DNA from 3 places in the Neobacillus sp. SRL179 genome. Region 1 is predicted to be linked to each of the others. Evidence: a T-box and tRNA genes for the amino acid it is inferred to sense, from the RefSeq annotation. Region 1 holds a T-box; the other regions hold tRNA genes.
What was found. The T-box of region 1 lies ahead of tyrS (tyrosine--tRNA ligase). A T-box ahead of a tRNA ligase gene usually reads a tRNA of that ligase, here a tRNA-Tyr.
Positions count from the first base shown of each region.

Region 2: it encodes a tRNA-Tyr, which carries the amino acid that the T-box ahead of tyrS (tyrosine--tRNA ligase) is inferred to sense. The anticodon was not compared.
Region 3: it encodes a tRNA-Tyr, which carries the amino acid that the T-box ahead of tyrS (tyrosine--tRNA ligase) is inferred to sense. The anticodon was not compared.

Region 1 is NZ_OZ481792.1:3,683,668-3,690,760, reverse strand. Features, by position in the region: gene AC4E8C_RS18280 (transglycosylase domain-containing protein) at 1-2,598, opposite strand, end outside; T-box leader at 2,747-2,965, shown strand; gene tyrS (tyrosine--tRNA ligase) at 3,011-4,267, shown strand; gene rpsD (30S ribosomal protein S4) at 4,366-4,968, opposite strand; gene AC4E8C_RS18265 (GAF domain-containing protein) at 5,291-5,773, opposite strand; gene refZ (forespore capture DNA-binding protein RefZ) at 5,920-6,552, shown strand; gene ezrA (septation ring formation regulator EzrA) at 6,724-7,093, shown strand, end outside.
Region 2 is NZ_OZ481792.1:178,054-185,146, reverse strand. Features, by position in the region: gene cdaA (diadenylate cyclase CdaA) at 1-39, opposite strand, end outside; gene AC4E8C_RS01035 (zf-HC2 domain-containing protein) at 170-793, opposite strand; gene sigW (RNA polymerase sigma factor SigW) at 811-1,374, opposite strand; gene AC4E8C_RS01025 (Spo0E family sporulation regulatory protein-aspartic acid phosphatase) at 1,563-1,721, shown strand; gene rocF (arginase) at 1,757-2,656, opposite strand; tRNA gene AC4E8C_RS01015 (tRNA-Ala) at 3,362-3,437, opposite strand; tRNA gene AC4E8C_RS01010 (tRNA-Gly) at 3,447-3,521, opposite strand; tRNA gene AC4E8C_RS01005 (tRNA-Lys) at 3,582-3,654, opposite strand; tRNA gene AC4E8C_RS01000 (tRNA-Gln) at 3,657-3,731, opposite strand; tRNA gene AC4E8C_RS00995 (tRNA-Tyr) at 3,781-3,865, opposite strand; tRNA gene AC4E8C_RS00990 (tRNA-Thr) at 3,885-3,960, opposite strand; tRNA gene AC4E8C_RS00985 (tRNA-Val) at 3,983-4,058, opposite strand; tRNA gene AC4E8C_RS00980 (tRNA-Glu) at 4,064-4,138, opposite strand; tRNA gene AC4E8C_RS00975 (tRNA-Thr) at 4,153-4,225, opposite strand; tRNA gene AC4E8C_RS00970 (tRNA-Asn) at 4,254-4,328, opposite strand; rRNA gene rrf (5S ribosomal RNA) at 4,343-4,459, opposite strand; rRNA gene AC4E8C_RS00960 (23S ribosomal RNA) at 4,598-7,093, opposite strand, start outside.
Region 3 is NZ_OZ481792.1:1,188,286-1,195,378, reverse strand. Features, by position in the region: gene AC4E8C_RS05865 (amidase domain-containing protein) at 1-733, opposite strand, end outside; gene queG (tRNA epoxyqueuosine(34) reductase QueG) at 819-1,952, opposite strand; gene AC4E8C_RS05855 (B3/B4 domain-containing protein) at 2,060-2,731, shown strand; tRNA gene AC4E8C_RS05850 (tRNA-Gly) at 2,945-3,018, opposite strand; gene AC4E8C_RS05845 (NADP-dependent oxidoreductase) at 3,219-4,154, shown strand; tRNA gene AC4E8C_RS05840 (tRNA-Leu) at 4,229-4,310, opposite strand; tRNA gene AC4E8C_RS05835 (tRNA-Leu) at 4,334-4,419, opposite strand; tRNA gene AC4E8C_RS05830 (tRNA-Cys) at 4,452-4,525, opposite strand; tRNA gene AC4E8C_RS05825 (tRNA-Gly) at 4,539-4,613, opposite strand; tRNA gene AC4E8C_RS05820 (tRNA-Gln) at 4,618-4,692, opposite strand; tRNA gene AC4E8C_RS05815 (tRNA-His) at 4,733-4,808, opposite strand; tRNA gene AC4E8C_RS05810 (tRNA-Trp) at 4,824-4,897, opposite strand; tRNA gene AC4E8C_RS05805 (tRNA-Tyr) at 4,903-4,987, opposite strand; tRNA gene AC4E8C_RS05800 (tRNA-Thr) at 5,018-5,090, opposite strand; tRNA gene AC4E8C_RS05795 (tRNA-Phe) at 5,106-5,181, opposite strand; tRNA gene AC4E8C_RS05790 (tRNA-Asp) at 5,188-5,264, opposite strand; tRNA gene AC4E8C_RS05785 (tRNA-Met) at 5,268-5,341, opposite strand; tRNA gene AC4E8C_RS05780 (tRNA-Val) at 5,370-5,445, opposite strand; tRNA gene AC4E8C_RS05775 (tRNA-Glu) at 5,449-5,523, opposite strand; tRNA gene AC4E8C_RS05770 (tRNA-Ser) at 5,541-5,632, opposite strand; tRNA gene AC4E8C_RS05765 (tRNA-Asn) at 5,640-5,714, opposite strand; rRNA gene rrf (5S ribosomal RNA) at 5,729-5,845, opposite strand; rRNA gene AC4E8C_RS05755 (23S ribosomal RNA) at 5,974-7,093, opposite strand, start outside.

The sequences.
Region 1 (7,093 bases):
AGAGGAACCTCCTGTATAAACCCGGTAACCAACAACATCCTTATCTGGAGAGGCAGACCAAGCTAATGTGCTACCTGTTACGGTTAAGCTGACACCATCAGGATTCTTGCCGTTATCCCCCATTTTAGCTGTAGGCACAAGAATTTTCCCCCAACGTTCTTTTTTAGGTATCAACTGACTGTAATTTTTAAAATTATTTCCAACCATTCGAGTGATAAAGTCGGGATTTAAAATTAAACCAGATTGGGCAAACTCCGCTGGAGTGGAATCCAAGGCTAAATATTTTTTATCCCCAACAGTAACAAACTTTCCTTCAATTAAACTATCATCTGCTTTTGTTGGTACATCATTCACATTAAAATAATCGCTTTCGATTAAACCAGCTTTAGTACATGCTGCAGATGGCAGCATGCCGGAAACAGCGCAATAGGAGCGTTTCACAATTCCTTCTGGCATTTGAAAGGTTTCTTTGGGTGCGACTAAGTCTGGCTTGATCGAATAGGCGGCATTGATTAGTTCAGCCCACAGGTTATTTGTACGCTGACTATAGGACATACCAGAAGTCTTTAGTGATTTCGGTGTATCATAACCCGTCCAAATACCAAAGGTGACATTTGGGTTAGTTGCAACAAACCAAGAATCAATATACTGATTTCCCGTTCCGGTTTTGCCGGCCCAATCAGCCTTAAATTTTAATTTACTATTCACGCCTGCAGCCGTCCCCATTTTAATAACATCACGCATCATGTCAAGTGTTAAAAAAGCTGTTTGCGGCTTGAAAACATCAACAGGTTTTACTTCGTGCTGATAAATAATCTTTCCGTCTTTATCAGTAATGCTGTCGATCAGATATGCGTCAATAAACTTGCCGTTGTTTGCGAACGTACTGAAGGCATTTGTATTTTCTTCAATTGTCACTCCCTTTTCCAATGATCCAATCGCGGTTGAAGGGTTTTCAAAGTCTGGCTTTATAAGTGACGTAAATCCCATTTTTTCGAGATACTTAGCTGGTTGTTGACCTAAAATGTCTTTGTATAATTTCACAGCAGGTACGTTATAAGATTTAGCTAAAGCATATCTAGCTGAAACGATGCCGCTGTACCGCAAATCATAGTTTCGCGGCCATGGCTTTGCTTTACCTGCTAAATATAATTCAACGTCAGGCAGAGGTGTTCCTGGTGCTGCTTTGCCTAATTCAATCGCTGGTCCATAAACGAGGAGTGGTTTCATCGTAGAACCATTTTGTCTTATAGCACTGGTTGCATGGTTGAGCTGTTGATTGTCATAATTTCGACCAGCCACAAAGCTAATAATTTTCCCTGTTTTATTCTCAATCAGTTCAGCCCCTACCTCGACAGGCTCCATGACGGTAATCTTCTCCCCAGTTTCTGGATCTTCTTTTTCCTGGGCTTTATTGGGTCCATAATATTGATAATTATCTTTTACCACTTGCATGGCATCATAAATATCTTTATTGATGGTGGTGTTAATCTTGTAGCCGTTTTGATGTAAATCATGGTCTGCTAATATTTTGTATTTATAATATAGATTGTCATCATTTTTTATGTCCTTTTCTGTGTACCCGTCTTTTTGGGCTAGGACAGCGGTGAGCACTTCAATGGAGCGTTTTTCAATTTCAAACGTAAGCCAAGGATATTTTTCAAGTGGATTTGCAACAGGCTTTGTAAAGTCCTTCGTGATATCATAGGCCGATGCTTCAGCATATTGCTGTTGATTGATGTATCCACCATCAAACATTCTCTTTAGAACAGTCTTCATCCGTGTTAGACCAGGTTCAAGATTATTCTTGACCGTTCCTTCTCTTGTGAAAGGTGTATAACCAAACGGGCTTTGTGGAAGACCTGCGATAAAGGCAGCCTGTGGAAGGGTTAGTTCACTAGCGTTTTTTCCGAAGATTCCTTTTGCAGCAGCTTGTACACCGGCAATGTTTTGTCCAGAAGCATTTCTGCCAAATGTTGATACATTAAGGTAGGCCTCAAGTATTTCCTTTTTGTTGAAGAACTTCTCTAAACGGAGTGCTAATAGAATCTCATTAGCCTTCCTTTGAAACGAAACTTCGTTTGTTAGAATTTGATTTTTTATTAATTGCTGGGTTAATGTACTTCCCCCCGATTGAACCGCAGAATTTGTCACTTCTTGAAAGAGAGCACGAAAAACGGCCTTTGGAACAACACCTTTATGCTGATAAAAGTATTCGTCTTCTGTTGCAATCACTGCATTAGTCAAATCCTTTGAGACTTGATCAAGTTTGACCTCTTCACGGACAAGGTCTGATCGCAGCCTGCCAAGATAAACCTGATCGGCAAAGTATAAATCCGATGTTTCAGTATAGTTATATATATCCTTTTTCATACTTTCATACGAGCGGACTGGTTCATCTTTCACAAGTGAGGCAAAATAGCCGGCACCCACCCCTGTAGCAAATGAACCACCTAGTATGACTACAGTCATGACAAGGAGGAATAAATTCCAAACGACTTGATAGGTAATTCGTGCACCTTTTACCGTTTTTTTATGGGTAAACAAGTTCAGTATGGATTTTGCTTTTTCTATCCACGCTTGCATTTTTTCATTCATTCAATGCATCACCTCAATATAAAATCCCTTACATTATAGCATATAGAAGGGGAAAAACTGACAACCTTCTACATTTTTCTGAAATTTCCAGTTCGGGTTTGACAGTTGAAGAGAAATATGTTAAAAAAAGCTATAGTAATTTTTATAATATAAAGCTGTGAAGGGAATCAACTGTAGTTCTTCTGTCCCTGTTTAAAGAGAGCCAGCGGTGGTGAAAGCTGGCACACATAGAAGAACGAATTACATCCTAGAGCTTTTTCTGTGAAAACAACCGTGACTAGCAGAAAACGGATTGAACCGTTAAATTTTTTGAGTTGGAGGATTTTTTCCTCAAGCTGGGTGGTACCGCGTAATTTACGTCCCTGCATTTTTGCAGGGACGTTTTTGTTTTTATTTTCAAAGGAGGATTATGATGGATTTATTACAGGATTTAGCATGGAGAGGGATTATATACCAGCAATCAGATGAAGAAGGATTACAAGAACTATTAAGCAGCCAGAAAATTTCTCTTTACTGTGGGGCTGATCCAACAGCTGACAGTTTACATATTGGCCACTTAGTACCGTTTTTAACACTTAGAAGATTTCAGCAGCATGGACACCGTCCTATCGTTCTAGTTGGCGGGGCAACAGGTTTAATTGGTGATCCAAGTGGAAAAAGTGAAGAACGTAATCTGCAAACCCTTGAAGCAGTACAAAAGAACGTAGAAGGGATTAAGAAACAGCTTGCCTCGATTTTTAACTTTGAAGGTGAAAATGGTGCAGTTATGGTGAACAACTATGATTGGGCAGGTTCTATGGATATTGTGTCGTTTTTACGTGATATTGGTAAACATATTGGGGTTAATTACATGCTTGCAAAAGATACTATTGCATCGAGACTTGAAACAGGTATTTCTTTTACTGAATTTACCTACACCATTTTACAAGCAATGGATTTTAATCACTTATATGAGCATCATGATTGTAAATTGCAAGTTGGCGGGAGTGACCAGTGGGGCAATATTACATCTGGATTGGAATTAATCCGGAAAATGCAGCCAGAAGGCGCAAAAGCGTATGGCTTAACCATTCCACTTGTAACGAAAGCAGATGGAACAAAGTTTGGTAAAACAGCAGGTGGAGCTGTTTGGCTTGATGCCGAGAAGACAACGCCTTATGAGTTCTACCAGTTCTGGATTAATACCGCTGATGCTGATGTTGTCAAATACTTAAAGCTTTTCACGTTCCTGTCTCATGAAGAAATTGACGAATTAGCAAGATCTGTGGAGGATGAGCCACACCTTCGTAAAGCTCAAAAGGCATTAGCGGAAGAGATGACCCGGTTAATCCATGGCGAAGAATCACTGCAACAGGCAATTAAAATTTCACAGGCGTTATTTAGCGGTGATGTCAAAAATCTTTCGGCTGCTGAGATTAAGCAGGGCTTCAAAGATGTACCTTCCTTTCATGCAAGTGAAGCAGAAGGAAACTTAGTGGAGTTACTCGTTGCTGCCAATATCTCTCCATCAAAGCGCCAGGCGCGTGAAGATATCACAAATGGTGCTGTTACCATAAACGGTGAAAAAATAACGGATACGAATTATGCTTTACAGGAAAGTGATCGGATTGAAGGTCAGTTTACCATTGTGAGAAGAGGTAAAAAGAAATATACGCTAATTAAATATTAAAGATTTTAAGGGCTTTGAACTTTTCAAAGCCTTTTTTTATGGAACAAAAAAACAGAAAAAACCCTCGTACCAAAATTGGTACGAGGGTTTTAGAACGATTAACGTGAGTAGAACTCGACGATAAGTGTTTCGTTAATTTCAGCAGGTAATTCAGAACGCTCTGGTAAGCGAGTGAAAGTACCTTCTAATTTGTCTGCGTCAAAAGTTAAGAAATCAGGTACGAAGTTATTAACTTCAACTGCTTCTTTCACAACATCAAGATTGCGTGACTTTTCACGAAGGCTGATTGTTTGACCAGCTTTTAAACGGTATGATGGGATATCTACACGAGTACCATCAACTAAGATATGACCATGGTTTACTAATTGACGAGCTGCACGACGAGTGCGAGCAAGACCTAAACGGTAAACAACGTTGTCAAGACGTGATTCAAGAAGAATCATGAAGTTTTCACCGTGTACGCCGCTTAATTTGCCAGCTCTATCGAATAGATTACGGAATTGACGCTCAGTTACGCCATACATATGACGAAGCTTTTGCTTCTCTTGTAATTGTAATCCGTATTCAGAAAGCTTTTTGCGTTGGTTTGGACCATGTTGTCCAGGAGCGTAAGGACGCTTTTCTAATTCTTTACCCGTACCGCTTAGAGAAATTCCAAGACGACGAGAGATTTTCCAGCTTGAGCCAGTATAACGAGCCATGAATGACTCCTCCTTCGTGTTTTTATTTTGGTAAAATAAAAACCGTTATGAGACTCTTAAACAGCCATTTTGTTTTCATGTACCTTCGCCCTAGCAGCAGAGGGTTACGAGATACACCATCAAATATTGAGGAACAAAATGAGACTATTAAAGTGAACACATTAGGCTGCACTATTTTACACAAGGAGTATTATATAATTTTTATTCATGGTAAGTCAAGTTTATTTTATGATTTAAGAATAACCATAAATTATTTCAACTGGATTCCAAAAAAAGCGATGTTCCAAATGGCTCTGCCACTTTGGGACATACTTTTTTCTACTTATATGTATTCCAGTAAAATGGCTGCAAATTCTTCAAGATTTTGCTGGTCAAGTTCATCAAAGCGATTCTTCTCTGGGGAATCAATATCTAATACACCCAATAGTTTTTCTCCTTTTATGAGCGGAATGACAATTTCAGATTGTGATGCAGCATCGCAAGCAATATGACCCGGGAATTGATGAACGTCTGCAACCAGCATTGTTTCTCTATTTAAGGCTGCAGTGCCACACACCCCTTTTCCGACTGGAATCCGCACACAAGCAGGTAAGCCTTGAAATGGCCCAAGAACTAATTCTTCATTTGTATCCATTAAATAAAATCCTACCCAGTTAATTCGATCTAGGCATTGGTTTAGAAGGGCAGAGGCATTACTGAAATTAGCAATTTGGTTTTTCTCATCTTGAAGAAGTGCCCGTAATTGCTTTTTAACAAGCTGATAATTTTCTTCACGACTTCCGGTATACATTTCGACGTTAAACATGTTATTTCACCTTTTTCTCTAAAGTTTTATTAACTATGATAGCAAAATTAGAAGAAAATGAGCAGACTTTGTCGATATTTTCTTAAAGGAATCTCCGATGATACAAAGAATCATTATGTATGGGGATACCTGAAGGGGGAGAAGAAATGAAAAAGGATGCAAAAGAAGCAATTATAAAGGCCGCAATTTCGTTGTTTAATGCAAATGGTTATTCGGGAACTTCAATTAGAGATATTGCCAGTTTAGCAAAAGTAAATACAGCTACGATTGCCTACCATTTTAATAATAAACAAGGTCTGCTGGAATATTGCTTTATGCATTTTTTTGAACACTATATGAGCAAGATTGAAGAAGCCTATCTCTCCATCGATCGAGGTGCAAAAGAATGCCTAAAGAAGATCGTTGCTGATATCCTCCATTATCAATGTGAGAATATATATTTAACCAATTTTATATACAGGGAAATGTCCATGGATTCGCAGATCGTCAGGGAAATTATGTCCACCTATTCTCTAAAAGAAAAATATTATTTCCAAAAGATTTTCGAGAGAGGTTTTGAATGGGAGGAATTTCAGCCCCATTCCATCCCTTATTTAATTATTCAACTTAAGGGCTTGATTATGATGCCATTTATGAATACTCAATATATGAGAGAAGTATTGTACATTTTTCCTAACGAGCCATTTTTCGAACAAAAGTATTTAAAAGATATTTATTCATGGATTGATAAAACTTTATGCTTGGATGTACCACAAAAAAAAGGTGCAGTGATTAAATAGCGGCGACGCTATTTTTTATTTTACAAAAAAATTGAAAATTATCGTCAAAAATTGTCGTTTACATGGTATCATAAAAGCATTGAATCGAACATGAAATGATAATTTATTTTTTATATAGATGGACTAATTAAACTTCAAAGTATGATGTTGTTTGAAATAGGGGGCTTACTTGTGAAATATTTCATTGGCTTTTTCATCCTGTTACTAGCCTTATTTGTATTGGGATATTTAATAAAGAAACGTTATTTTAAAGAGATGGATCGATTGGAAGCTTGGAAAATCGACCTAATGAATCGACCAATACTAGATGAGATGGCAAAGGTGAAACAGTTAAATATGACAGGCCAGACAGAAGAACTATTCGAACATTGGCGGAGCGGTTGGGATGACGTCGTGACCGTAAAGCTCCCTGATTTGGAGGAAATGCTTTTCGATGCAGAAGAGTACATAGACCGGTACCGTTTCAAAAAAGCGAAAGAGGTTCAAGACGCGATTGCTTCCAAATTGCAGGAAATAGAAGATCAGATTAAAAAAATACTGG
Region 2 (7,093 bases), 1.6 Mb from region 1:
AGCTAGGTACTTCCATAACGTGAAATCAACAAACTGCATTGTTTTTCCTCCGTAACTTTCATAAACAAAAATTGAATGAACCTATTTATTATACCATACATGCAACATAAACTTATTATATGTATCTTTTTAAAAAAACAAATCACTCACATTGGAGTGATTCGTCTTTTTATTCAGTTGCAGGTTGTTCAAAGAGACTGACTGCTTTTTGTGCCGCACTTTTCATTTGGAACCAGATCCAATCAAATACTTCATTTACTTCTTCAATTTGACCTGTAACGTGCCCCGCAGATGCCAGGTACTTTTCACCATGAATAACGGTAACATTGCCTTGAACTTCACCCTCTATTTGTAAATCCCCATTGCGGACAACAACATCGCCCTTAACGGTTTCTCCTTTTGGGACTATGACTGTATTATTTTCCACGACTAAGTTTTTCTGCTTTGATACAGAGAATTCTTGATCTTGACTCCAAGTAGAAATCAAACTTCCCATCATCAAAACGACAAAAACAGCTGCAGCCGTAAGCATTGGATGATTTTTAAACCAGCGCTGCATGGAAACCTTCTTTTTCTCCTTTGGTAAACGAGCCATGACATTAGCAGTGAAGTCGGCAGGTGCCTGCATATGCGACGTACTTTGTACGAAAGCTATTGTCTTTTTTAGTTCATTAAAAATTGTTTCACATTCTTTACAGCTTTGGAGGTGGTCTCGCAGTAATTGTTCTCTTTCAGAATCGATTTCGTCATCTAGGTATTCATGCATTAGTTCGATGATTTGTTCTGGACACATTTGTTTTGTTCACCTCTTTACACATATCGTAATTGCTGCCTTAAAGCTTCCCGCCCACGATGGATTCTCGTTTTTACAGTACCAAGCGGCAGGTCCAAAATTTCACTTATTTCATTTAAGGACAGTTCTTCAATGTATTTTAAAACAATAGCTGATCGATATTTTTCAGGCAGCTTAAGAATTTCTTTTTGAACGGTTTCATGGAGTTCTAGACTTTCAACCTCTGATTCCGGCAAAGGCGTATCAGAAGGAATTTGTGAATACATGGTTAGCCCTTCTGTCCCTTTTACTTCTGCATCCAGATAATGATCGGGTTTCTTTTTTCGCATCCGATCAATGCATAAATTGGTGGCAATCCGAAAAAGCCATGTCGAAAACTTTAAATCCTGATTAAAGGACTTAATGTTCACATAAGCGCGGATAAATGCTTCCTGTGCCATATCCTCTGCCTCATGACGATTTCCCAGCATTCTGTAGCAAAGCTGATAAACACTGTTTTTATATAGTTCAACAATTTCACCAAAGGCATCTTGGTCGCCTTTGATCACCTGTTTTATTCGTTTTTTTACAATCGTTTCCATGAAATTACCTCAGCTCCAATGCTGCTATACGCTAATACGAATCGAATTGCGAAAAAGTTTCATTTTAAATAAAAAACTTCTCAATACCTATAATATTAACAAAAATTTACTAAAGTTGGACACCAATAAGTTTAAAGTTTTCAATACAGGAGAAAAAGGTAGTAGGTCTTTGGGAAGTAGGTGAAAGGATGTCTACTCATTTTAGACGTTTGATAGCAGAAATTGAATGCTGTCGGAATGAAATGGTCCGTTTAGCCGCCGAAACATCATTCGGTCATCAAACGGTGATTGAGACTAGCAAGAAGCTTGATGGTTTATTGAATGAATATGATCTTTTAAAAAAATAAATCAGCTGCAATTACTAAATGCAGCTGATTTATTTTTATAGTAATTTTTCTCCGAACAATGACCCCATTAATTCAACCGCTACCGATGCCGTTTTATTTTTTTCATCTAAGATTGGATTAACTTCCACAAATTCCGCCGATGTAATGATGCCAGCTTCTTCTAGCATTTCCATGGCAAGATGACTTTCCCGGTAGCTGATTCCGCCTAGTACGGGAGTTCCTACTCCTGGACATTCACTTGGATCTAATCCATCCAAATCTAGTGAAAGGTGAACACCATCCGTTCGATTCTTTAGGAATTCTATCGTTTCTTCCATAACCTTTGCCATTCCCAACCGATCTATTTCGTGCATTGTGTACACTTTCATACCCTTTTCCTTAATGAGTATCCTCTCACCCTCATCAAGAGACCGGGCACCAATAATCACGACATTCTCTGGTTTGACCTTTGGAAAGTAACCACCGAGTTCCACTAATTTACTGTGCCCTAATCCTATGCTTACTGCTAAAGGCATGCCGTGGATATTTCCTGAAGGGCTAGTCTCAGCTGTATTTAAATCACCATGAGCATCATACCAAATCACACCCAGATTCTGATAGTGTTTGGAAATTCCCGCTAACGTACCAATAGCAATGCTGTGGTCCCCACCGAGTACAAGCGGAAATGAACCGGATTGGACTGCGGCATCTACCTTTTCTGCAAGCAAGGCGCTTTTTTCAGCAACTAAATCTAAATTTCGCAGGTTAGACTCTTTATCAATCACTACTTCAGGTCTGCCGACTGGAATATCACCCAAATCATGAATTTCATCAAATAAGGGTTTTAATCGTTCATTGATTCCCGCATAACGAATGGCACTTGGCCCCATATCTACTCCACGCCTCATTTGACCTAAATCCATTGGCATACCAATAATAGACAACTTTTTAGTCATTATTTGTTTCCCCCCTGCCTTATTATAGCTTTATTGTAACTGCTTACATATAAATGACTCAACTCGACAAAATCATGTATAAATATACGGTATTTTAAAAAGGTTCTGATAATTTATGAGCGAGGGGACAAGACATTGGATGAAGATCGTTCTGGTGGTTGAGCGATGTTCTCTCGTTACTACCCACTTTGAACGTTTTATTTTCCGCTTTTGGAAATTTACTTTCCGCTTTTCTTCATTTACTTTCCGATTTGGAACATTTACTTTCCACTTTCATTATTTTACTTTCCACTTCTAAAAATCCACCCCCAGAATCTGCAAAAGAGCCAGGCAAGGCAGCCTGGCTCAGATACTTTTCCTCTCTGTTATCTAATTCTTCGTCTTTTTATATAGCTGATTGCTTAATAGAGACTAAGTTAAATTACCTTTTTAACTGAACTTTTCTCGTTACTGTCCACTTTGAACGTCTTACTTTCCGCTTTTGGAAATTTACTTTCCTCTTTTCTTCTTTTACTTTCCACTTATGGACATTTACTTTCCGCTTTTATCATTTTACTTTCCACTTCAAATTGTATAGGAATTTTTTAGTGGGCTTGACCCCAAAATTACCTTTAGGAAATTTTACGTTTAGACCCCAAGAAACTCTTTGAAAAATAAAAAAGCCTTAAATCAGTAAGCTGATTTAAGGCAAAATATGTAGTGTGATGGTGGAGTCTAGGGGGATCGAACCCCTGACCTCCTGCGTGCAAAGCAGGCGCTCTCCCAGCTGAGCTAAGACCCCAAATAAAGTTGGAGCGGAAGACGGGATTCGAACCCGCGACCCCCACCTTGGCAAGGTGATGTTCTACCACTGAACTACTTCCGCATATTCAAAAGTAAAAACCCATCATATAAGATCATCAGGGTTTTTACTAAAATTTTATGATGAGCCATGAAGGACTCGAACCTTCGACCCTCTGATTAAAAGTCAGATGCTCTACCAACTGAGCTAATGGCTCTCTGGCTGGGCTAGCTGGATTTGAACCAACGCATGTCGCAGTCAAAGTGCGATGCCTTACCGCTTGGCTATAGCCCAACAATGATGTGATAATGATAGTATGTCCAACTTTTTTTAAAAATATGAATGGTGGAGGGGGACGGATTCGAACCGCCGAACCCGGAGGGAGCGGATTTACAGTCCGCCGCGTTTAGCCACTTCGCTACCCCTCCATATTCAATTAAAAAAGAATGGTGCCGGCGAGAGGACTTGAACCCCCAACCTACTGATTACAAGTCAGTTGCTCTACCAATTGAGCTACCCCGGCAAATAATAGTTTAGAAAAATTATGGTGGAGGATGACGGGATCGAACCGCCGACCCTCTGCTTGTAAGGCAGATGCTCTCCCAGCTGAGCTAATCCTCCAAATATGGTGACCCCTACGGGACTCGAACCCGTGTTACCTCCGTGAAAGGGAGGTGTCTTAACCGCTTGACCAAGGGGCCTATTTTATTAGGTAAGCTCCCAAGCGGGCTCGAACCGCTGACCTCTTCCTTACCATGGAAGTGCTCTACCTACTGAGCTATGGAAGCATAGCTGATTTAAAGGTTTACATAAAAATGGCTCCGCAGGTAGGACTCGAACCTACGACCGATCGGTTAACAGCCGATAGCTCTACCACTGAGCTACTGCGGAACAATAAGATTACAGCCTGGCAACGTCCTACTCTCACAGGGACGCGTGTCCCAACTACCATCGGCGCTGAGAAGCTTAACTTCCGTGTTCGGTATGGGAACGGGTGTGACCTTCTCGCCATAATTGCCAGACTATATTATTCAATTGACACTATTTAATTATAATGCCTTTTTAAAATTTTTCAAGAGAAATTTTAAACTTTTTTCATTCTCTCAAAACTAGATAATGCAGAAGAAGTTTTAAAAAAACTCGAGTCCACCTAATATTAAATGGTTAAGTCCTCGAACGATTAGTATCAGTCAGCTCCACATGTCGCCATGCTTCCACCTCTGACCTATCAACCTGATCATCTTTCAGGGTTCTTACTAGCTTGACGCTATGGGAAATCTCATCTTGAGGGGGGCTTCATGCTTAGATGCTTTCAGCACTTATCCCGTCCGCACATAGCTACCCAGCGATGCCTTTGGCAAGACAACTGGTACACCAGCGGTGCGTCCATCCCGGTCCTCTCGTACTAAGGACAGCTCCTCTCAAATTTCCTGCGCCCACGACGGATAGGGACCGAACTGTCTCACGACGTTCTGAACCCAGCTCGCGTACCGCTTTAATGGGCGAACAGCCCAACCCTTGGGACCGACTACAGCCCCAGGATGCGATGAGCCGACATCGAGGTGCCAAACCTCCCCGTCGATGTGGACTCTTGGGGGAGATAAGCCTGTTATCCCCGGGGTAGCTTTTATCCGTTGAGCGATGGCCCTTCCATGCGGAACCACCGGATCACTAAGCCCGACTTTCGTCCCTGCTCGACTTGTAGGTCTCGCAGTCAAGCTCCCTTGTGCCTTTACACTCTACGAATGATTTCCAACCATTCTGAGGGAACCTTTGGGCGCCTCCGTTACTCTTTAGGAGGCGACCGCCCCAGTCAAACTGCCCACCTGACACTGTCTCCCACCCCGATAAGGGGTGCGGGTTAGAATTTCAATACAGCCAGGGTAGTATCCCACCGACGCCTCCACCGAAGCTAGCGCTCCGGCTTCTCAGGCTCCTACCTATCCTGTACAAGCTGTACCAAAATTCAATATCAGGCTACAGTAAAGCTCCACGGGGTCTTTCCGTCCTGTCGCGGGTAACCTGCATCTTCACAGGTACTATAATTTCACCGAGTCTCTCGTTGAGACAGTGCCCAGATCGTTACGCCTTTCGTGCGGGTCGGAACTTACCCGACAAGGAATTTCGCTACCTTAGGACCGTTATAGTTACGGCCGCCGTTTACTGGGGCTTCGATTCAGAGCTTCGCTTGCGCTAACCCCTCCTCTTAACCTTCCAGCACCGGGCAGGCGTCAGCCCCTATACTTCGCCTTGCGGCTTCGCAGAGACCTGTGTTTTTGCTAAACAGTCGCCTGGGCCTATTCACTGCGGCTCTTCGAGGCTATGAACCTCAAAGAGCACCCCTTCTCCCGAAGTTACGGGGTCATTTTGCCGAGTTCCTTAACGAGAGTTCTCTCGCTCACCTTAGGATTCTCTCCTCGCCTACCTGTGTCGGTTTGCGGTACGGGCACCTTTTATCTCGCTAGAGGCTTTTCTTGGCAGTGTGGAATCAGGAACTTCGGTACTAAATTTCCCTCGCTGTCACAGCTCAGCCTTCACGGTGAACGGATTTTCCTATTCACCAGCCTAACTGCTTAGACGCGCATATCCAACAGCGCGCTTACCCTATCCTCCTGCGTCCCCCCATCACTCAAACGATAAAGAGGTGGTACAGGAATATCAACCTGTTGTCCATCGCCTACGCCTTTCGGCCTCGGCTTAGGTCCCGACTAACCCTGAGCGGACGAGCCTTCCTCAGGAAACCTTAGGCATTCGGTGGATGAGATTCTCACTCATCTTTCGCTACTCATACCGGCATTCTCACTTCTAAGCGCTCCACCAGTCCTTACGGTCTAGCTTCAACGCCCTTAGAACGCTCTCCTACCACTGACACCTGATGGTGTCAATCCACAGCTTCGGTGATACGTTTAGCCCCGGTACATTTTCGGCGCAGAGTCACTCGACCAGTGAGCTATTACGCACTCTTTAAATGGTGGCTGCTTCTAAGCCAACATCCTGGTTGTCTAAGCAACTCCACATCCTTTTCCACTTAACGTATACTTTGGGACCTTAGCTGGTGGTCTGGGCTGTTTCCCTTTTGACTACGGATCTTATCACTCGCAGTCTGACTCCCACGGATAAGTCTTTGGCATTCGGAGTTTGTCTGAATTCGGTAACCCGATGAGGGCCCCTAGTCCAAACAGTGCTCTACCTCCAAGACTCTTACTACGTGAGGCTAGCCCTAAAGCTATTTCGGAGAGAACCAGCTATCTCCAAGTTCGATTGGAATTTCTCCGCTACCCACACCTCATCCCCGCACTTTTCAACGTGCGTGGGTTCGGGCCTCCATCCAGTGTTACCTGGACTTCACCCTGGACATGGGTAGATCACCTGGTTTCGGGTCTACGACCACATACTCATTCGCCCTATTCAGACTCGCTTTCGCTGCGGCTCCGTCTCTTCAACTTAACCTTGCATGGGATCGTAACTCGCCGGTTCATTCTACAAAAGGCACGCCATCACCCATGAACGGGCTCTGACTACTTGTAGGCACACGGTTTCAGGAACTATTTCACTCCCCTTCCGGGGTGCTTTTCACCTTTCCCTCACGGTACTGGTTCACTATCGGTCACTAGGGAGTATTTAGCCTTGGGAGATGGTCCTCCCTGCTTCCGACC
Region 3 (7,093 bases), 2.5 Mb from region 1:
TGGTATTATGGTTAAACCGTCCATCCCCTTCAAAATCATAGCAAATAACGTCTCCCAATAATAACTGCTCAGGGCTACTGACTTCCCTAGCCCTTAAGCCACTTTTGGAATTAGGTAAGTATAAGCGCAGAGAATTGGCAATGGCCCAACTATAGCTCCAGTTATTTGTTCGTAACCACCAGCCGGAACCACGATTAGGATAGCCTCTCATCGGTGCCCCGCCAACATGCAGACATTGGGAGATAAAGTTAGTACAATCATTTTCAAATTTTTTATATGCAGGATTATAGCTGTTCCACCAGCGTTCCGCGTATTGGACAGCTTTCAAACGATTATATTGATAGCTCAACCGTTCATCATAGTCAGGAAGGTCAGGTAGAATGGGTTCATGATCTAAATCTTGGTCAAGGTTCGGAACGATTTCCTCATCCATCACCAATGCTTCTTTATAAAACTTAGCCACTCTGTCTTCCAATTCTTCTTCCATATATATTTTGTCCTTTTGCTTTATTAAATACTGATAATGGGTTTGGTAGTGTATCGTTTGAAATTCCTCTTCAGTGGATACCTCCATTATTTTTCCTGCTGCCTTTACTTTTACAATTTCTGCAGACCTTTTTGCTAGTAAAGCTAGTTTCTGTTCAGCTTTAGGAAAAAATATTTTTAGGTTTCGCTTATTGGAAACAAATTGATCTAATCTCTTTTCAAATAAATCCTGAAGTAGTTCTTGCATTAATACTCCTCCCCTCTTTTCATTCATATGAGGGGAGAAAGAAATTAACCATAAAAAAAGGGCTAAACCAAAATTGGTTTGGTCCTTATCCTTGAATGAGGCTTAATCCCTTTTCAATTTCTGTTTGGACATTACTATCTGATTCACTGTCTTTTGCTTTTAATAATGCCGCACGAGCGGTCATTCCGCCAATCTTTCCTAATGCCCAGGCAGCGGTTCCTCTTGAAACTGGACTTGCTTCATTTTCTAATACTTTGATTAAGTCAGGTATGGCCGTTTCATCTTTAAAATGGGCAAGTGCAATGATTGCATTCCGTTGGATTGGCTTTTTTCCTCTCCATGATCCTGAAACAGTGCCAAACTTATTTTTAAATTCACGATTGCTTAAAGTTAGGATAGGTTTTAATAACGGTTTTGTTACTTCCGGATCTGATTCCATTTCACTATGAAAGTGAAAGTTTTTCCCCTTATTCGCCGGGCACGCTGTTTGACAGGAATCACAGCCATAGACACGGTTACCAATCTTCTCCCTAAATTCGTCTGGGATAAATCCTTTTGTTTGTGTTAAGAAGGAAATACAACGCTGAGCATTAATCTGTCCGCCTTGGACCAAAGCTCCTGTTGGACATGCCTCTAAACATTTAGTGCAAGAACCACATTGGTCTTCGATTGGAGTGTCAGACTCAAAAGGGATACTTGTAATCATTTCACCAATATAAACATATGAGCCAAATTCAGGAGTAATAATCGCACAGTTCTTCCCGCTCCAGCCAATCCCCGCGCGTTCTGCAACAGCTCGATCGGAAAGTTCTCCCGTATCGACCATTGATTTTAAGCGTGCCTCAGGGACCTTCAATAAAATAAAATCCTCCAGCTTTTTAAGTCTGTCCTTAAGGATATGATGATAATCAAGTCCCCAGGAGGATCTGCTAAATATGCCCCTCCTCTCACCCTTCTTGCCTTTCACCGATTCTGTCATTTTGGATGGGTAGGCTAAGGCAATTGAAATGATCGAACGTGGTTCTTCAAGCAGCATTGAAGGTGTGACACGTTTATCAATATCCGGTTCTTCAAAACCCGATTGATAGCCGAGTTCCTGCTGTCTCACTAATCTATTTTTCAATTCCATAAATGGCTCAGCCGTTGTAAAACCAATTTTATCAATTCCAATTTCTTTACTGTAGCTGATAAGTTCTGCTTTGAATTTACTTACATCCACCTGAATCCCTCCTCTCTACCATTGTTCATCTATTTAAGTTGTTAAAGTTATTAGTAGCACATCTATTTATGATAAACTATTTTCAATAAATTTTGGAGGTGGAATGGTTGGAAATTCAACTTTCATCAGTGATTACTGAGCTTTTTCCTCATTTTAAGCTTGGGGTAATTGAATACCATAATATAACGGTAGGATCTTCACCTCAAATGATTAAAGGCAGGCTCCAGCTTTTTCAAGAATCAATCTTTTTTGATTTAGAAGATGCTCATGTTACAGACCTGCCTGGCATACAAGAATGGCGAGCCATTTTTAAAACAATTGGTAAAGACCCCAACCGCTATCGGCCTTCTTCTGAAGCATTATTTCGCAGAGTTCAAAAACAAAATTATCTTTCTTCTGTTCACAGTGCGATTGATATTAATAATTTTTTCTCCTTGCAGTATCAAGTGCCAATTGGCATCTACGATCTTGATTTAATGCAGGGACCAGTGGAAACCCGTATCGGTGAAGCGGGTGAGTCGTACTTGGGTCTTAACGGAAGAACGAACTCCTTAGACCAACTTATTATAGCTTCTGATCAACTCGGACCGTTTGGAAGTCCTTTTGTCGACTCCGAAAGAACCCAAGTAACAGTTGCTACTAAAAATGCCATGCAGCTCATTTACCTGCGACCCACGACTGATTACGAAAAGGCTCAAAAGCTCACTGAATCATTAATGAACATGTTTACTCAGGTCCATGGGGGAGATAGTTCCTTCAAAATTATTGGATGCCGTTAGGGGCATCTTTTTTTATATAAAGTTAAGTAACATAGTTGATTATTAGGATTATTCCTTCATAGACTTGATGAAAGACTAATCAGGCGAGTTTCCGATGCGATTAGTCCCTCATTGGCTGGATGCAAAATCAACATCTTCTTTTACAAAGCCAATATAAAAAAACGCAATGCATCGTTCTCTTATGTAACGATACACTGCGTTAGTTAATATGTATGGAGCGGGTGATGGGAATCGAACCCACTACATCAGCTTGGAAGGCTGAGGTTTTACCAGTAAACTACACCCGCATTTTTGTTGAAATATGTGTCAAAGTGATGAATGAACTGACTTAAATAATATTACACATTACTACGTTAATCGTCAAGTAGATTTTGCGAAATTTGTCGATTTTTCATTCTAGTGAATAAAAATGCTCCCTTTGAATGGATTTGAAAGACCCAATTTGAACATATTATGAGGGTTATCTATAGTTATTTAGGAGGTTGCTATGAAAGCAATTATTATTGATGAATATGGCGGGAAAGACCAGATAAAGGAAAGGGAGATTCAAAAACCTTCACCTGGACAAGATCAAGTAATTATTAAGCTCCATGCCAGCTCTATAAACCCTATCGATTGGAAGCTGCGTGAAGGATATTTAAGAGGAATGCTGCCTTTTGAATTTCCAATTATATTAGGCTGGGATGCAGCTGGGACAGTCGATATGCTTGGTGAAAATGTCCTTAATTTTAAAAAAGGTGATCGGGTATTTGCCAGACCAGAAACAACTAATAGAGGAACCTATGCAGAATATACCGCCGTTGACGCTCATCTGCTCGCAAAAATTCCCGATTCAATAAGTTTTGAAGAAGCAGCTTGTGTTCCACTCGCTGGATTAACGGCATGGCAATGCCTTTTTGATTTTGGACAAGTCAAACGAGGTGATAAGGTGCTGATTCATGCAGGAGCCGGCGGCGTTGGAACATTTGCCATTCAATTTGCTAAAAATGCCGGTGCCTATGTTGCCACAACAGCAGGAACCCATAATATCGAATTTTTAAAATCACTTGGTGCAGATGTGGTTATTGATTATAAAAAAGAGGATTTTGAAACAGTTCTTCACGATTTTGATTTTGTACTTGATTCCTTAGGAGGAGAGAATCAGGAAAAGAGCTTTAGCATTCTAAAGGAAGGCGGAAAACTAGCATCTATTGTTTCTGAACCAGACAAAGAAAAAGCTGGAATGAAAAAAATAGAATCCAGATTGGTTTGGCTTATTCCAAACGGAGAACAGCTAGGAATAATCGCTGACCTGTTAGAGCAAAAGAAAGTTAAAGTCATTATCGGACACAGATTCCCCTTAAGTGAGGAGGGAATTAAAGAGGCTCACGCCCTTAGTGAAAGCCACCATGCCAAGGGGAAAATTGTTATTAATATAAGTTAAAATAAAGAAATAAAAAACGTCCCTTACAAAATGTAAGGGACGCTTTTCCCACTGCTTGGCAAGCAGTCTCATTATACCGGTGGTCGGGGTCGAACCGACACTCCTCACGGAACACGATTTTGAGTCGTGCGCGTCTGCCAATTCCGCCACACCGGCGTAATTAATTTTTTGTAAAGCAATGCCGAGGACCGGAATCGAACCGGTACGGTAGTCACCTACCGCAGGATTTTAAGTCCTGTGCGTCTGCCAGTTCCGCCACCCCGGCGTATTAAAAAAACTGGACTTATTAAATCAATATGGAGGCGGCAACCGGATTCGAACCGGTGGTAAAGGTTTTGCAGACCTCTGCCTTACCACTTGGCTATGCCGCCATATAAGATATATTGGAGCGGAAGACGGGATTCGAACCCGCGACCCCCACCTTGGCAAGGTGATGTTCTACCACTGAACTACTTCCGCAAATTGGCTGGGCTAGCTGGATTCGAACCAACGCATGTCGCAGTCAAAGTGCGATGCCTTACCGCTTGGCTATAGCCCAATGTTAATATATATTAGTTCTATATTCAAGATAAATTTTATGGGGCGGCTGATGGGAATCGAACCCACGAATGCCTGAACCACAATCAGGTGCGTTAACCACTTCGCCACAGCCGCCATAATAAAATTGTTTGGCAGGGGTAGTAGGAATTGAACCCACACCAAAGGTTTTGGAGACCTTCGTTCTACCTTTAAACTATACCCCTATAAATGGTGGAGGGGGACGGATTCGAACCGCCGAACCCGGAGGGAGCGGATTTACAGTCCGCCGCGTTTAGCCACTTCGCTACCCCTCCACATATAATATTCATTTTGCCAGCAACAAGTGCCGACGAGAGGAATCGAACCCCCAACCTACTGATTACGATTCAGTTGCTCTACCAATTGAGCTACATCGGCAAAAGCTAAAATAAATGGTGGCTCAGGACGGAATCGAACCGCCGACACAAGGATTTTCAGTCCTTTGCTCTACCGACTGAGCTACTGAGCCAACATATGGCGGTCTGGACGGGACTCGAACCCGCGACCTCCTGCGTGACAGGCAGGCATTCTAACCAACTGAACTACCAGACCATATTGCGGGGACAGGATTTGAACCTGTGACCTTCGGGTTATGAGCCCGACGAGCTACCGGACTGCTCCACCCCGCGACAATAATAATATTGCTATTTAAAATTATGGTGGAGGATGACGGGATCGAACCGCCGACCCTCTGCTTGTAAGGCAGATGCTCTCCCAGCTGAGCTAATCCTCCAAATGGTGACCCCTACGGGACTCGAACCCGTGTTACCTCCGTGAAAGGGAGGTGTCTTAACCGCTTGACCAAGGGGCCAGATAATAATTATTTTATGGCGGAGAGCAAGGGATTTGAACCCTTGAGACAGGGTTACCCGCCTACACGATTTCCAATCGTGCTCCTTCGGCCACTCGGACAGCTCTCCATAAAAATGGCTCCGCAGGTAGGACTCGAACCTACGACCGATCGGTTAACAGCCGATAGCTCTACCACTGAGCTACTGCGGAATAATAAGATTACAGCCTGGCAACGTCCTACTCTCACAGGGACGCGTGTCCCAACTACCATCGGCGCTGAGAAGCTTAACTTCCGTGTTCGGTATGGGAACGGGTGTGACCTTCTCGCCTTAATTACCAGACTATTTATTCGACACTATTTTATTATAATGTCTTTTTCATATTTTTCAAGAGAAAATTGAAATTTTTTCATTCCCTCAAAACTAGATAATGCAGAAGAAGTTTGTAAAATCGAATTCACCTAATATAAATGGTTAAGTCCTCGAACGATTAGTATCAGTCAGCTCCACATGTCGCCATGCTTCCACCTCTGACCTATCAACCTGATCATCTTTCAGGGTTCTTACTAGCTTGACGCTATGGGAAATCTCATCTTGAGGGGGGCTTCATGCTTAGATGCTTTCAGCACTTATCCCGTCCGCACATAGCTACCCAGCGATGCCTTTGGCAAGACAACTGGTACACCAGCGGTGCGTCCATCCCGGTCCTCTCGTACTAAGGACAGCTCCTCTCAAATTTCCTGCGCCCACGACGGATAGGGACCGAACTGTCTCACGACGTTCTGAACCCAGCTCGCGTACCGCTTTAATGGGCGAACAGCCCAACCCTTGGGACCGACTACAGCCCCAGGATGCGATGAGCCGACATCGAGGTGCCAAACCTCCCCGTCGATGTGGACTCTTGGGGGAGATAAGCCTGTTATCCCCGGGGTAGCTTTTATCCGTTGAGCGATGGCCCTTCCATGCGGAACCACCGGATCACTAAGCCCGACTTTCGTCCCTGCTCGACTTGTAGGTCTCGCAGTCAAGCTCCCTTGTGCCTTTACACTCTACGAATGATTTCCAACCATTCTGAGGGAACCTTTGGGCGCCTCCGTTACTCTTTAGGAGGCGACCGCCCCAGTCAAACTGCCCACCTGACACTGTCTCCCACCCCGATAAGGGGTGCGGGTTAGAATTTCAATACAGCCAGGGTAGTATCCCACCGACGCCTCCACCGAAGCTAGCGCTCCGGCTTCTCAGGCTCCTACCTATCCTGTACAAGCTGTACCAAAATTCAATATCAGGCTACAGTAAAGCTCCACGGGGTCTTTCCGTCCTGTCGCGGGTAACCTGCATCTTCACAGGTACTATAATTTCACCGAGTCTCTCGTTGAGACAGTGCCCAGATCGTTACGCCTTTCGTGCGGGTCGGAACTTACCCGACAAGGAATTTCGCTACCTTAGGACCGTTATAGTTACGGCCGCCGTTTACTGGGGCTTCGATTCAGAGCTTCGCTTGCGCTAACCCCTCCTCTTAACCTTCCAGCACCGGGCAGGCGTCAGCCCCTATACTTCGCCTTGCGGCTTCGCAGAGACCTGTGTTTTTGC